DNA from 3 places in the Enterobacter cloacae complex sp. 394F7 genome. Region 1 is predicted to be linked to each of the others. Evidence: predicted binding sites of a transcription regulator. Region 1 holds the regulator's gene; each other region holds the start of a gene.
The links. The regulator PurR, encoded in region 1, represses purine synthesis genes. The targets are predictions, from matches to a motif close to CANGCAAACGTTTGCNTG.
Positions count from the first base shown of each region.

Region 2: the regulator PurR is predicted to act here: its motif matches at 1,706-1,723, upstream of purM (phosphoribosylformylglycinamidine cyclo-ligase).
Region 3: the regulator PurR is predicted to act here: its motif matches at 2,253-2,270, upstream of gcvT (glycine cleavage system aminomethyltransferase GcvT).

Region 1 is NZ_JBXWCS010000004.1:162,353-167,029, reverse strand. It holds gene AC2FAK_RS07770 (C40 family peptidase) at 1-291, shown strand, start outside; gene sodB (superoxide dismutase [Fe]) at 414-995, shown strand; gene AC2FAK_RS07760 (MFS transporter) at 1,031-2,197, opposite strand; gene cydH (cytochrome bd-I oxidase subunit CydH) at 2,361-2,450, opposite strand; gene purR (HTH-type transcriptional repressor PurR) at 2,748-3,773, shown strand; gene punR (DNA-binding transcriptional activator PunR) at 3,790-4,677, opposite strand, start outside.
Region 2 is NZ_JBXWCS010000012.1:114,702-119,378, reverse strand. It holds gene AC2FAK_RS17800 (6-phospho-beta-glucosidase) at 1-632, opposite strand, end outside; gene bglK (beta-glucoside kinase BglK) at 643-1,536, opposite strand; gene purM (phosphoribosylformylglycinamidine cyclo-ligase) at 1,784-2,821, shown strand; gene purN (phosphoribosylglycinamide formyltransferase) at 2,818-3,459, shown strand; gene ppk1 (polyphosphate kinase 1) at 3,666-4,677, shown strand, end outside.
Region 3 is NZ_JBXWCS010000003.1:3,872-8,548, reverse strand. It holds gene gcvP (aminomethyl-transferring glycine dehydrogenase) at 1-564, opposite strand, end outside; gene gcvH (glycine cleavage system protein GcvH) at 687-1,076, opposite strand; gene gcvT (glycine cleavage system aminomethyltransferase GcvT) at 1,100-2,194, opposite strand; gene ubiI (FAD-dependent 2-octaprenylphenol hydroxylase) at 2,592-3,794, opposite strand; gene ubiH (2-octaprenyl-6-methoxyphenyl hydroxylase) at 3,807-4,677, opposite strand, start outside.

The DNA of each region.
Region 1 (4,677 bases):
GCCTATAAAGATCTGGTGAAATTCCGCATTCCGCGCACCGCCAATGAAATGTACCACCTGCGCGACGCCGCCCCCGTTAACCGTGGCGAGCTGCAAAATGGCGATCTGGTCTTCTTCCGCACCCAGGGTCGCGGTACGGCTGATCACGTCGGCGTGTATGTGGGTAACGGGAAGTTTATTCAGTCCCCACGAAGCGGTCAGGACATTCAGATCACCTCGCTTAGCGAAGACTACTGGGTGCGTCACTACGTCGGCGCACGCCGCGTCATGACGCCGAAAACCATCCGCTAAACCCTGCCCTGCCGTCACCACGGCAGGGTAAGTTCCTCTTTTGCATACCCTTTCAATTTGCTATCCTGTCCTTGTTGTCTGTGTGGTTATTGGCAACGCAAAATACAATAAGGAGAGAAGCAATGTCGTTCGAATTACCTGCACTACCGTATGCAAAAGACGCCCTGGCACCGCACATTTCTGCGGAAACCCTGGAATATCATTACGGCAAACATCACCAGACCTATGTCACCAACCTGAACAACCTGATCAAGGGCACCGATTTTGAAGGCAAAACGCTGGAAGAGATCGTCCGCAGTTCAGACGGTGGCGTATTCAACAACGCTGCTCAGGTGTGGAACCACACCTTCTACTGGCACTGCCTGGCACCAAATGCTGGTGGCGAGCCGACCGGTGAACTGGCTACTGCGATTAACGCCGCCTTTGGCAGCTTTGCGGAGTTCAAAGCGAAATTTACCGATGCCGCAATCAAAAACTTCGGTTCTGGCTGGACATGGCTGGTAAAAGAGGCCGATGGCAAACTGGCTATCGTCTCCACGTCTAACGCGGGTACACCACTGACCACCAGCGCGACACCGCTGATGACCGTGGATGTCTGGGAACACGCGTACTACATTGATTACCGTAACGCGCGTCCTAACTACCTGGAGCACTTCTGGGCACTGGTTAACTGGGACTTTGTGGCGAAGAACTTCGCCGCGTAAGAGAGACGCAGAAGGGTTTCCCCTTCTGCGTTTTTTTATTCGGCAGCACAGGCCGCTTCAGGCTGTTTACGACCCGACATCATCACTAACAGCAGGCCAAGCGCGGCAATAATGGCCCCCATCACCGGCACAAAGCTGTATCCCAGACCACCCGAAATCACAGCACCGCCCGCTGCGGCACCGAGCGCATTGCCCAGGTTGAACGCACCAATATTCACCGACGATGAAAGACCCGGCGCCTCATGCGCGACGCGCATTACGCGCATCTGCAGCGGCGGAACCACGGCAAAAGTGGCCGCACCCCAGACGACCATCGCAATGGCCGCGCCAAACTCATTACGCGCCAGCCAGGGAATGGCAATCATGATGACAATCAGCAGGGTCAGAAAACCCTTCAGCGTTCCGCTCACGGAGCGGTCAGCAAATTTCCCGCCCAGATAGTTACCAATCGAGAAGCCCACGCCAATCAGCACCAGCATCGCGGTGATAAAGATCGGCGTCGCGTGAGTGATGTCATGCAGCACCGGCGAAATATAGGTGTAAAGGGTAAACATCGCCCCGGCACCCAGCACGGTGGTGAGCAGCGCCGAGAGCACCTGCGGACGCATCAGTACCGACAGCTCTTTACGTACCTCAGGACGCTCACCAGCGCTGCCTTTCGGCAGAGAGAAGAACAACGCCACCATCGCGACAACGCCCAGTACGGCGGTTGCGAGGAACGACATACGCCAGCCAATGACCTCACCCAGCCAGGTGGCCGCAGGAACGCCGCCAATGTTGGCGATGGTCAGGCCCATAAACATGGTTGCCACGGCACTCGCCTGCTTGTGTTTGGGCACCACGCTTGCCGCCACCACCGACCCCAGCCCAAAGAAAGCGCCGTGGTTAAGGCTTGTCAGAATGCGTGACAGCATCAGCGTGGTGTAATCCGGCGAAATGGCGGAGAGCACGTTGCCAAGGGTAAAGATAGCCATCAGGAAAATCAGCGCATTGCGGCGCGCTCGGTGGGAAAGCAACAGCGTCATCAGCGGTGCCCCTACCATCACACCAATGGCATAGGCGCTGATTAACATCCCGGCTGCAGGGATAGAGACGTCCACACCGCGGGCGATAACCGGTAAGAGTCCCATAGGGGAAAATTCAGTGGTGCCAATCCCAAAAGCGCCAATCGCCAGGGCCAGCAGGGGAAAATTGATTTTCATGCGTCAACTCCGGATGCCGTGTCATGTGGTGACACAGAACAAAGAAGCCGAAAGCATGACATCAATCACAAAAAATGAGAAGTTAACAAATTGGCAAAAGATTTTTGCCGGAGATGTAACAATCAGGACGAGCGGGAGAGAGCGAACGCCCCCTCCGCGTAAATCAGTGCAGTGCAGCCGTCAGACCTGCAGCAACAATCAGCGCCAGCACAATAACGGTGGTGAACAGCGAAAACTTCAGATCGGAACTCATCAATTTTTCTCCTTTTAATCCCCCCACGAAAAGTGAGCTTGCTCATTTTTACACAATTTACGTCAAAAATCTTCCAGGATTTAAACGGATAACCACTTTAGCTCTTCCCCTTTTCATCAAGATAGGACAAAATTCCACGCTAAATTTATTAGCGTACCGGCCATTGACCCCCTCCTGACGTCCCGTGTCGTTTTCCTGGCGTGCCGCAATTCAAAATTGCGTGATAAGGGTGAGAGAAGGCAAACGTTTACCTTCAAGGTTTTCAGGAGTTTAGGATATGGTCTGGAGTGACATTTAATGGCAACAATTAAAGACGTAGCAAAACGCGCAAACGTTTCCACTACAACCGTATCACATGTAATTAACAAAACCCGCTTCGTGGCGGAAGAGACGCGCAACGCCGTCTGGGCGGCAATCAAAGAGCTGCACTACTCGCCGAGTGCCGTTGCGCGTAGCCTTAAAGTTAATCACACCAAATCCATTGGTTTGCTGGCGACCAGCAGTGAAGCGGCCTATTTTGCCGAAATCATCGAAGCGGTTGAGAAAAACTGCTTCCAGAAAGGCTATACCCTTATCCTCGGCAACGCGTGGAACAATATTGAAAAACAGCGCGCCTATCTGTCGATGATGGCGCAAAAACGCGTGGATGGCCTTCTGGTGATGTGTTCCGAATACCCGGAATCTGTCCTTTCCATGCTGGAAGAGTATCGTCATATCCCAATGGTGGTGATGGACTGGGGCGAAGCGCGCGCCGACTTTACCGACTCCGTCATCGATAACGCCTTCGAAGGCGGTTATATGGCGGGTCGCTATCTGATTGAACGCGGTCACCGTGAAATAGGCGTGATCCCGGGGCCGCTTGAGCGCAACACCGGTGCTGGCCGTCTGGCCGGGTTTATGAAGGCGATGGAAGAAGCGCTGATCACCGTGCCGGAAAACTGGATCGTGCAGGGCGACTTTGAGCCGGAGTCTGGCTACCGCGCCATGCAGCAGATCGTTTCTCAGCCGCATCGTCCAACGGCGGTGTTCTGCGGCGGGGACATCATGGCGATGGGGGCCCTGTGTGCAGCCGATGAGCTGGGCCTGCGCGTGCCGCAGGATATTTCCGTGATCGGCTATGACAACGTGCGCAACGCGCGCTTCTTCACGCCTGCGCTGACCACCATCCACCAGCCGAAGGACTCCCTCGGTGAAACGGCCTTCAATATGCTGATGGACAGGATCGTCAACAAACGTGAAGAGTCGCAGTCCATTGAAGTTCACCCGCGCCTTATCGAGCGCCGTTCCGTTGCGGATGGTCCATTCCGCGACTACCGTCGTTAATCTCGTGTGGAGCCAGCTAAGCTGGCTCCCGTAGCCATTCCCGGTTAAGCGTTTCGCTGTCTCCCAGATAATCCAGTAGCCATGCCATGGCGGGCGACACATCATTTTGTTGCCACGTCAGGCAGCAGGCCGCATCCGGGAACGGATTCTCCAGCGTCAGCTCGACCCATTCACCGGTATCGATTCTCGGCTTAGCGAAATGGACGGGAACCATCGCGACGCACAGCCCGGCGCTGAGGCAGGTCGCGGAGGATTCCCAGTCCGGCGCTACCACCCGCCGCTGGTTATCAAGAAGCCAGGTAATACGTTTTGGCAACGAGCGCGAGGTATCCTCCAGCACCAGCGACGGCCAGTTGCGCAGCGTGTCGTCACTCAGCGGTCCCTCCAGGGCAGCCAGCGGATGATCGTGTGCCACGACGCATTTCCAGCTCAACATGCCCATATCGCGAAACGCATAGCGCCCCCCGACGGGGATCGCCTGGGTTGCGCCAATCGCCATCTCTGCCCTGCCGTCCGCCAGCGCGTCCCAGACCCCGTTGAATACCTCCTGCGAGACACGAAGTTCAACGTCTGAAAAATGGCGATAGAAATCCACGATCATCTGCCGGGTACGCTCCGGCTTAACGATATTGTCCACGGCGATGGAAAGATGTCCGCGCCAGCCGTTGGCGATCTGCTGGCACTGTTCGCGAGTGATCTGCATTTTTTTGATAACAGAACGCCCTTCTTTCAAAAACCACGCGCCAGCAGGCGTTAATTCCACATCGCGATGCCGCCGTTCGAACAGCGGAACCGCCAGCCACTCTTCAAGCTGCCGCACCGTGTAGCTGATAGCCGAAGGGACGCGGTGCAACTCCTGTGCCGCACCGCTAAAGCTGCCGTTACGCGCGACAGCATCCACCAC
Region 2 (4,677 bases), on a different contig from region 1:
GCGGCCTGGAACATCACCGGCTCACGGTCTTCGCCTGGCGCATACTTCAGCCCGGAGTTGGTAAACGGCGCAAAATCTTCGTGGAAGTTAGCCTGGTTGTTGATCTCGTTAAAGGTCATCCAGTACTTCACCTTATGCTGATAGCGCTGGAAGACCGCTTTTGCGAAGCGGACAAAGAAGTCGATCAGCTTACGGTTGCGCCAGCCGCCGTACTCGGTGACCAGATGATACGGCATCTCAAAATGCGACAGGGTGATAACCGGTTCGATGCCGTATTTGAGGCACTCATCGAACAGGTCATCGTAGAATTGAAGGCCCGCTTCGTTCGGCTCCAGCTCATCCCCTTTCGGGAAAATACGCGTCCAGGCAATGGAGGTACGGAAGCATTTGAACCCCATCTCCGCAAAGAGTTTGATGTCTTCTTTATAGCGATGGTAAAAATCGATGGCTTCGTGGTTCGGGTAGTTTTTTCCTGGCAGCACGCCGTCGGTGATTTCACGCGGCACGCCGTGGGCGCCAGCGGTCATGACATCGGCGACGCTTACGCCTTTACCGCCCTCTTTCCAGCCACCTTCCAGCTGGTGCGCGGCCACCGCGCCGCCCCACAGAAAACCTTCTTTAAATCCTGACATACTCTTTCCCTCATTCGATGTTGCTGATTGCTGACGGATACTGCTGTCTGAAGTGGTAAACCGCGCCGACAAGACCGGCCCGGTTGCCGTGGCTGACGACATCGGCGATATCCGCGATGCCAAACCACGCAAGATGGGTGCGAAGCAGATCCATAAACCCGGGCCGCTCCGCGATACCGCCGCCAATGAAGATGGTCTGCGGGTCGAACACATTCGCCAGGTTGTAGAGCCCTGTCGCAATGCCGTTAAGAAAATCATCCACCAGGCGGCGGCATACGGTGTCGCCTGCGTCATAGCCATCAAAAATGGCCTCGCCGGTGACGCTCTCAAGCGTCAGACTGTGAAAGTCGGCATAGCGCTTGCGAAGCGTGCGTAACGTACAGTTTTCATTCATGGAGTGGCGGGCAACACGTCTTGAGTCTGCCCTTTCCGTAAGCATGTAGCCGAACTCTCCGGCGCGAAAACGCGCCCCGTGAACCAGCCTGCCGTTGCAGAAAATTGCCCCGCCGATCCCGGTGCCGATGGTCAGTACCAGAAAGTTATCGATATCCTTCGCCTTGCCCTGCCAGCGCTCCGCCAGCAGCACGCAGTTAGCGTCATTCTCGACGGTAACCGGTAAACCCGTATGCGCCTCAAGCCAGCCTTTCATTGCGAACTGGTCGAAGCGGCGAATGGCCCCGCCCATCTCTATAAAGCCGGTATGCGGATTAACATACCCCGGCGCGCTGATGGCGATCCCCTTAAGCCCGGGATGGGCCGTTACCCAGTTCAGCATCTGCGCAAGAATGGCGTCACCGTCGCTGTTCCTGATGGCGGCCTTATCCGTTTGCAGTAGCTCTCCCTGCGCGGTCACAATGCCCATTTTTAACGCGGTGCCACCGATATCAAATGCGGCGATGTTCATGGCCTTCATTCCTCCTAAATGAAACTGAAACCGGTTTCATTTCATGATGTTCATTCCCTAAACCGCATGCAAGCAGATCGCCGAAACCGGTTTCATTTTCGTGAACGGAGTCAAGTTTGCGCGCCGCCGGGGGTGGAGCAGAAAAAAAGATCCTCGCGCCGAGAATAGGCTCGCAAACGTTTGCCTGGACTGTTAGAATTGCGCCGATTTTTCTTACTAGCTATGCAATCGCGTGGGGACTTGAGCCGTGACCAACAAAACTTCTCTCAGCTACAAAGATGCCGGTGTTGATATTGACGCAGGTAATGCGCTGGTTGACCGAATCAAAGGTGTGGTGAAAAAAACCCGCCGCCCGGAAGTGATGGGTGGTCTGGGTGGCTTCGGCGCACTGTGCGCGCTGCCGCAAAAATATCGTGAACCTGTTCTGGTCTCGGGTACTGACGGTGTAGGCACAAAACTGCGCCTGGCGATGGATTTAAAACGTCACGACACGATCGGTATCGATCTGGTCGCGATGTGTGTAAACGACCTGGTGGTACAAGGCGCTGAGCCGCTGTTCTTCCTCGACTACTACGCGACAGGCAAACTGGATGTGGATACCGCAGCCAGCGTGATCAACGGTATTGCCGAAGGCTGTCTGCAGTCTGGCTGCGCGCTGGTTGGCGGTGAAACCGCAGAAATGCCTGGCATGTATCACGGCGAAGATTATGACGTCGCAGGCTTCTGCGTGGGTGTGGTAGAAAAATCAGAAATTATCGACGGCAGTAAAGTGGCTGATGGTGATGTGCTGATTGCGCTGGCCTCCAGCGGCCCGCACTCTAACGGCTACTCGCTGGTGCGTAAAATCCTCGAAGTAAGCGGTTGCGACCCACAAACCACCGAACTTGAAGGTAAACCTCTGGCTGACCATCTGCTGGCACCGACCCGCATCTACGTGAAAAACGTGCTGGAGCTGATTGAGAACGTGGACGTTCACGCCATTGCCCACCTGACCGGTGGCGGCTTCTGGGAAAACATTCCGCGCGTACTGCCGGACAACACCCAGGCGGTAATCGACGAATCTTCCTGGCAGTGGCCAGCAGTCTTTAACTGGCTGCAAACCGCGGGCAATGTGAGTTCTCACGAAATGTACCGCACCTTTAACTGTGGCGTAGGTATGGTGATCGCCCTGCCAGCGAGCGAAGCGGATAAAGCCGTTAAGCTGCTGACGGACAAAGGTGAAAACGCGTGGAAAATCGGTATTATCAAAGCTTCCGATTCCGAACAGCGTGTGGTCATTGAATGAAAAACATCGTGGTGCTCATTTCCGGCAACGGAAGCAATTTGCAGGCCATCATTGACGCCTGCAAACAGAAGAAAATCAATGGCACCATTCGGGCAGTATTCAGCAACAAGGCCGACGCGTTCGGCCTTGAGCGCGCCCGGGAAGCAAACATTCCCGCGCACGCGCTGGAGGCCAGTCAGTTCGCCGGCCGTGAAGCGTTTGACCGCGAACTGGTTCAGGAGATTGATGCCTACGCGCCGGACGTTGTGGTGCTGGCGGGGTATATGCGTATCCTGAGCCCGGCATTTGTCGGGCACTACGCCGGGCGTCTGCTGAATATCCACCCTTCGCTTCTGCCGAAATATCCCGGCCTGCACACCCATCGTCAGGTGCTGGAAAACGGCGATGAAGAGCACGGGACCTCGGTGCATTTCGTGACCGATGAGCTGGACGGCGGACCGGTGATCCTGCAGGCGAAAGTCCCGGTCTTTGACGGCGACACCGAAGACGACATCACCGAACGGGTGCAGAGCCAGGAACATGCCATTTATCCACTGGTGGTCAGCTGGTTTGTCGACGGGCGTCTGGCGATGCGCGAGGGTGCTGCCTGGCTGGATGGCGTGAAACTGCCCCCGCAGGGTTACGCGGCCGAAGAGTAGTCTGTTCTGTCGGGTGGCGCAGCAGCGCTTACCCGACCAACAAAGCGCATTACCCGATATTCCCTTCTCCAACCTTCTAAAATCTCCAACAAAAAAATAACTGTCATACTTTTCTGGCACTGTTGGACATATCGTGGAAATGCTCGCCATAATAAGGACGAGACGGATTTACCACGTCCTGTGATTGAACTGGAGTGTGAGCTGTAATGGGTCAGGAAAAGTTATATATCGAGAAAGAGCTAAGCTGGTTAGCATTCAACGAACGCGTACTCCAGGAAGCGGCGGACAAAAGCAACCCGCTTATTGAGCGCATGCGTTTTTTGGGCATTTATTCCAACAACCTTGATGAGTTCTACAAGGTTCGCTTTGCCGAGCTGAAACGGCGGATCATCATCAGCGAAGAGCAGGGCTTAAACTCTCACTCTCGCCATCTGTTAGGCAAAATTCAGTCCCGCGTGTTGAAAGCCGATCAGGAATTTGACGGCCTCTATAACGAGTTGCTGCTGGAGATGGCACGCAATCAAATCTTCCTGATTAACGAACGTCAGCTCTCCGTTAACCAACAAAACTGGCTGCGCCACTACTTTAAACAGTATCTGCGCCAGCACATCACCCCTATTCTGATCAACCGCGAAACCGATCTGGTGCAGTTCCTGAAAGATGACTACACCTACCTGGCGGTGGAAATTATTCGCGGTGAATCCATCCGTTACGCGCTGCTGGAGATCCCGTCCGACAAGGTGCCACGTTTTGTGAACCTGCCGCCGGAAACCCCGCGCAGACGCAAACCGATGATCCTGCTGGATAACATCCTGCGCTACTGTCTGGACGATATCTTCAAAGGCTTCTTCGATTACGACGCGTTAAACGCCTACTCGATGAAGATGACCCGTGACGCCGAATATGACCTGGTGCACGAGATGGAAGCCAGCCTGATGGAACTGATGTCCTCCAGCCTCAAGCAGCGTCTGACGGCCGAACCGGTGCGCTTTGTCTATCAGCGTGATATGCCAGACGCGATGGTGGAAATGCTGCGCGACAAGCTGACTATCTCGCGCTATGACTCCATTGTGCCGGGCGGTCGTTACCATAACTTTAAAGACTTTATTGGCTTCCCGAACGTCGGCAAAGCCAATCTGGTGAATAAACCGCTGCCGCGTCTGCGTCATCTTTGGTTCGATAAGTTCCGTAACGGTTTCGACGCCATCCGCGAACGCG
Region 3 (4,677 bases), on a different contig from region 1:
GCGTACCACGTCCAGCGTCTGCGGATGAACATCCGCCGCCACGAAGAAGCGGTTGGCGTTTTTCAGCTTGCTCACGCGTTTCGCCATCGCCATGGCTTCTGCCGCGGCGGTCGCTTCATCCAGCAGAGACGCAGAGGCGATGTCGAGACCGGTCAGATCCAGGGTCACCTGCTGGAAGTTCAACAGCGCTTCCAGACGGCCCTGGGACACTTCCGGCTGATAGGGGGTATACGCGGTATACCAGCCCGGGTTTTCCAGCATGTTGCGCAGGATCACCGGCGGTAGCTGCACGTTGGTATAACCCATGCCAATGTAAGACTTATAGCGCTTGTTAAGGGCTGCAATGGCCTTTAATTCTGCCAGCGCAGCAAATTCAGTCGTCGCCTCGCCCACCTGTGGTGGCGTGGCAAGCTGGATGTCTTTTGGCACAATCTGGCCGATCAGTGCGTCTAATGAATCCGCGCCAACTGTCTTCAGCATCTCCTGCTGTTGCTGAGCATCCGGCCCTATGTGACGTTCAATGAAGGCGCCACGGTTTTCAAGCTGGCTTAAAGTCTGTGTCATGAGCGATGGTTCCTGAAACGTGCAGTGAATATAAGTTCCCTCTCCCTGTGGGAGAGGGTTAGGGTGAGGGGAAGATGGGCACCCTCACCCCTGTCCTCTCCCGAAGGGAGAGGGATAATGGCTTACTCGTCTTCTAACAGGGCTTCGTATGCGGTGGCATCCAGCAGCGCAGCAACCTGTGATTCGTCGCTGGCTTTGATCTTGAAGATCCAGCCGCCTTCATACGGTTCGCTGTTGACCAGTTCCGGGGAGTCGCTCAGCGCGTCGTTGACGGCAATGATTTCGCCGCTCACCGGTGCATAGATATCGGATGCCGCCTTAACAGATTCCGCGACAGCGCAATCATCGCCCGCGCTAACGGTCGCGCCCACTTCCGGCAGGTCAACAAACACCATGTCGCCCAGCAGCTCTTGCGCGTGCTCGGTGATCCCAACGGTATAAGAGCCGTCCGCCTCTTTGCGCAGCCACTCGTGTTCTTTGCTGTATTTCAGTTCTGCTGGCACATTGCTCATTGAAGTTCTCCTGATAAAAATGATTAGGCGACCGGCTTACCGGCGCGAACAAAAATCGGTTTGGTCACGTGGACCGGCATTTCGCGGTTGCGGATCTGAACCACCGCCGTTTCGCCAATGCCGGCCGGCACGCGTGCCAGTGCAATACTGTAGCCCAGCGTCGGGGAGAAGGTACCGCTGGTGATCACGCCTTCACGCGGATTGCCGTCTGCATCGGTAAAACGTACCGGCAGTTCGCCGCGCAGCACGCCTTTTTCCTTCATCACCAGGCCAACCAGCTGTTCAGTGCCCTTTTCGCGCTGCATCTCCAGCGCTTCACGGCCAATAAATTCGCGGTCAGCCGGTTCCCACGCGATGGTCCAGCCCATGTTAGCGGCCAGTGGAGAGACGCTTTCGTCCATCTCCTGACCATAAAGGTTCATGCCCGCTTCCAGACGCAGCGTATCGCGCGCGCCCAGTCCTGCTGGCTTGACGCCCGCTTCCACCAGCGCACGCCAGAAATCGGCGGCTTTTTCATCCGGCATGGCAATTTCATAGCCCGCTTCACCGGTATAGCCGGTGGTGGCGATAAACAGATCGCCCGCCTGCACGCCGAAGAACGGCTTCATGCCAGCGGTGGCTTCACGCTGCTCGTTGTTGAACAGCGTGGCGGCTTTCGCCTGCGCGTTCGGCCCCTGCACGGCGATCAGCGACAGATCATCACGGACGGTGATGTCGATGGCATATGGTTCAGCGTGTTGGGTAATCCAGGAGAGGTCTTTTTCGCGGGTGGCGGAGTTTACAACGAGGCGGAAGAAATCTTCAGTGAAGTAGTAGACGATGAGGTCGTCAATCACGCCGCCAGAGGCATTTAGCATGCCGGTATAGAGCGCTTTACCTGGCGTCTTCAGTTTTGCGACGTCGTTTGCCAGCAGATAAAGCAAAAACTCCCGGGTGCGGCTACCGCGCAGGTCGACAATTGTCATGTGGGAGACGTCGAACATACCGGCATCGGTACGCACTGCGTGGTGTTCATCAATCTGGGAGCCGTAATGCAGCGGCATCATCCAGCCATGAAAGTCCACCATACGTGCACCGCATAACACGTGTTGTTCGTACAAAGGAGTCTGTTGAGCCATCTTTTCCTCGTTGAAAAATTCACCGTGAATCCCGGTATCGGCCCCGTCATTCGGCACCGACGCAAACGTTCTCTTTTACCTGAACTTACCACCGAAACCGACGGTTAACCATAAGGTAAAACAGGTCATCACATTAGCTTATGACCAAAAAACGCTGAAAAGCCTACAGAGTTATTCACTGGTAAAATGCGATTCAACCCGCATAAAATTAACAACGATCTAACAATATTTAGCACATGGTGATATTTCATGCGGAAAAACGGGCCAAATTTCCGTAACGTAAAAATAGCCAGATTAGATTATCTAATGCGAAAAATGGCGTGAAATTAGATTATTTCAAACGAGGATATTTACCCGGCGCAGAGGCCGGGTAAATAAAGTGTGACGGGGATCGAGATTAACGTAACCAGTCGGGAAGATCGTTAAGACCCATCGCCTGACGAAGGAGTTGAGGTTTTACGCCCGGAAGGGTGTCGGCCAGTTTCAGGCCGATGTCGCGCAGCAGTTTTTTCGCCGGATTTGCCCCGGCAAACAGCTCGCGGAAGCCCTGCATGCCTGCCAGCATCACCGCCGCGCTGTGTTTGCGGCTGCGTTCGTAGCGACGCAGGTAGAGATGCTGGCCAATGTCTTTACCTTCGCGGTGCAGACGGCGCAGCTCATTCACCAGCTCTGCCGCATCCATAAAGCCAAGGTTAACCCCCTGTCCGGCCAGCGGATGAATGGTATGCGCCGCGTCACCCACCAGCGCGAGACGGTGCGCCGCAAACTGGCGCGCGTAACGGCCGGTCAACGGGAATACCAGGCGTTCGCTCTCAAGGGTGCACAGACCAAGACGGTTATCAAACGCCATGCACAGCGCCTGATTAAACGCCTCTGGCGTCGCCTCGCGCATCAGCTGTGCTTTTTCCGGCACCAGAGACCAGACGATCGAGCACAGGTGCGGATCGCTCAGCGGCAGAAATGCCAGAATACCGTCGTTATGGAAAATCTGGCGCGCAACGCCGCCGTGCGGCTCTTCAGTACGGATGGTTGCTACCAGCGCATGATGACGATAATCCCAGAAGGTCAGGGGAATATCCGCCTTGTTACGCAGCCAGGAGTTTGCGCCATCCGCCCCCACCACCAGCCGCGCGGTAAGCATGTCGCCGCTCTGCAGGGCGAGAAACGCTTCGTTTTCGCCCCATGCCACCTGCTGTATTTGCGCGGGCGCCATCAGGGTGATATCACTGCAGGATTGCGCTTTTTGCCATAACGCATGGTGAATGACGGCATTTTCGATGATATGACCCAGATGGCTATAGCCCATACTTTCATCATCAAACGCGATATGGCCAAAGCTGTCTTTGTCCCACACTTCCATTCCGTGATAGCAGCTGGCACGCTGCGCCACGATATCTGACCAGACGCCAAGGCGCGTCAGTAGTTTTTCGCTGGCGGCATTGATTGCCGAGACGCGCAGTTCCGGCGGCGCATCGTGCGCAACGGGCTGAGGCAGATTTTGCTCCAGCACGGCCACGCGCAGACCACTGCCCTGTAAACCACAGGCCAGCGCCAGCCCTACCATTCCGCCGCCTACAATGGCGACATCAACATTTTGCACGATGATAACTCCTTAACGCGCGACCCAACCAAGGGTCCGCTGCGCCAGCACGTCACGTGCCGGAATGAATAATTCCATCGCCATCAGCCCAAGGTTGCGGCCTGCAACCAGCGGTGCCCAGCGATTGGCAAACAGATGCACCAGGCCATCGGTGACGCCGATAGTCGCTTCTTTATCGGCCCGGCGTCGCTTCTGATAATGGCTGAGCACCGGATACGCGCCGCAATCTTTTTGCTCATGCCACGCCTGGGACAGAGTCTCTGCCAGGCTCATCACGTCGCGTAGCCCAAGGTTGAAGCCTTGCCCGGCGATTGGGTGCAACGTCTGCGCGGCATTGCCGACCAGCGCCACGCGATGGGAGATGGACTGAGATGCCGTGGTCAGCGACAGCGGGTAAACAGCGCGTTTTCCCGCATGGGTAATACGCCCCAGCCGCCAGCCAAAGGCTTTTTGCAGTTCGGTACAGAAACGGTCGTCGGACCAGGCCTCAACGTCAGCCGCTTTATCCTGAGGATGGCACCACACCAGCGAGCAGCGTCCGTTTGACATCGGCAGCATGGCCAGCGGGCCGTGCTGAGTGAAACGTTCAAACGCCCTGCCGTTGTGTTCTCCCGCCGTAGAAACGTTAGCAATAACGGCGACCTGTCCGTAAGGCTGGGCGCGCCATTCCACGCCGCACTGGGTGCCAAGCGCAGAACGTGAACCATCGGCGGCGACCAGAAGCTGGCCATCCAGAACCGTGCCGTTTTCCAGCGTCACGCTGACCGCCGCTTCGCTGCGGCTGAAGCTGGCGACGCGCGCCGGGCAATGCAGCGTCACGCCCGGGGCATCCTGCAATAAACGGAACAGACGCAGCCCGACGTCGTGAAGTTCAACCACCCGA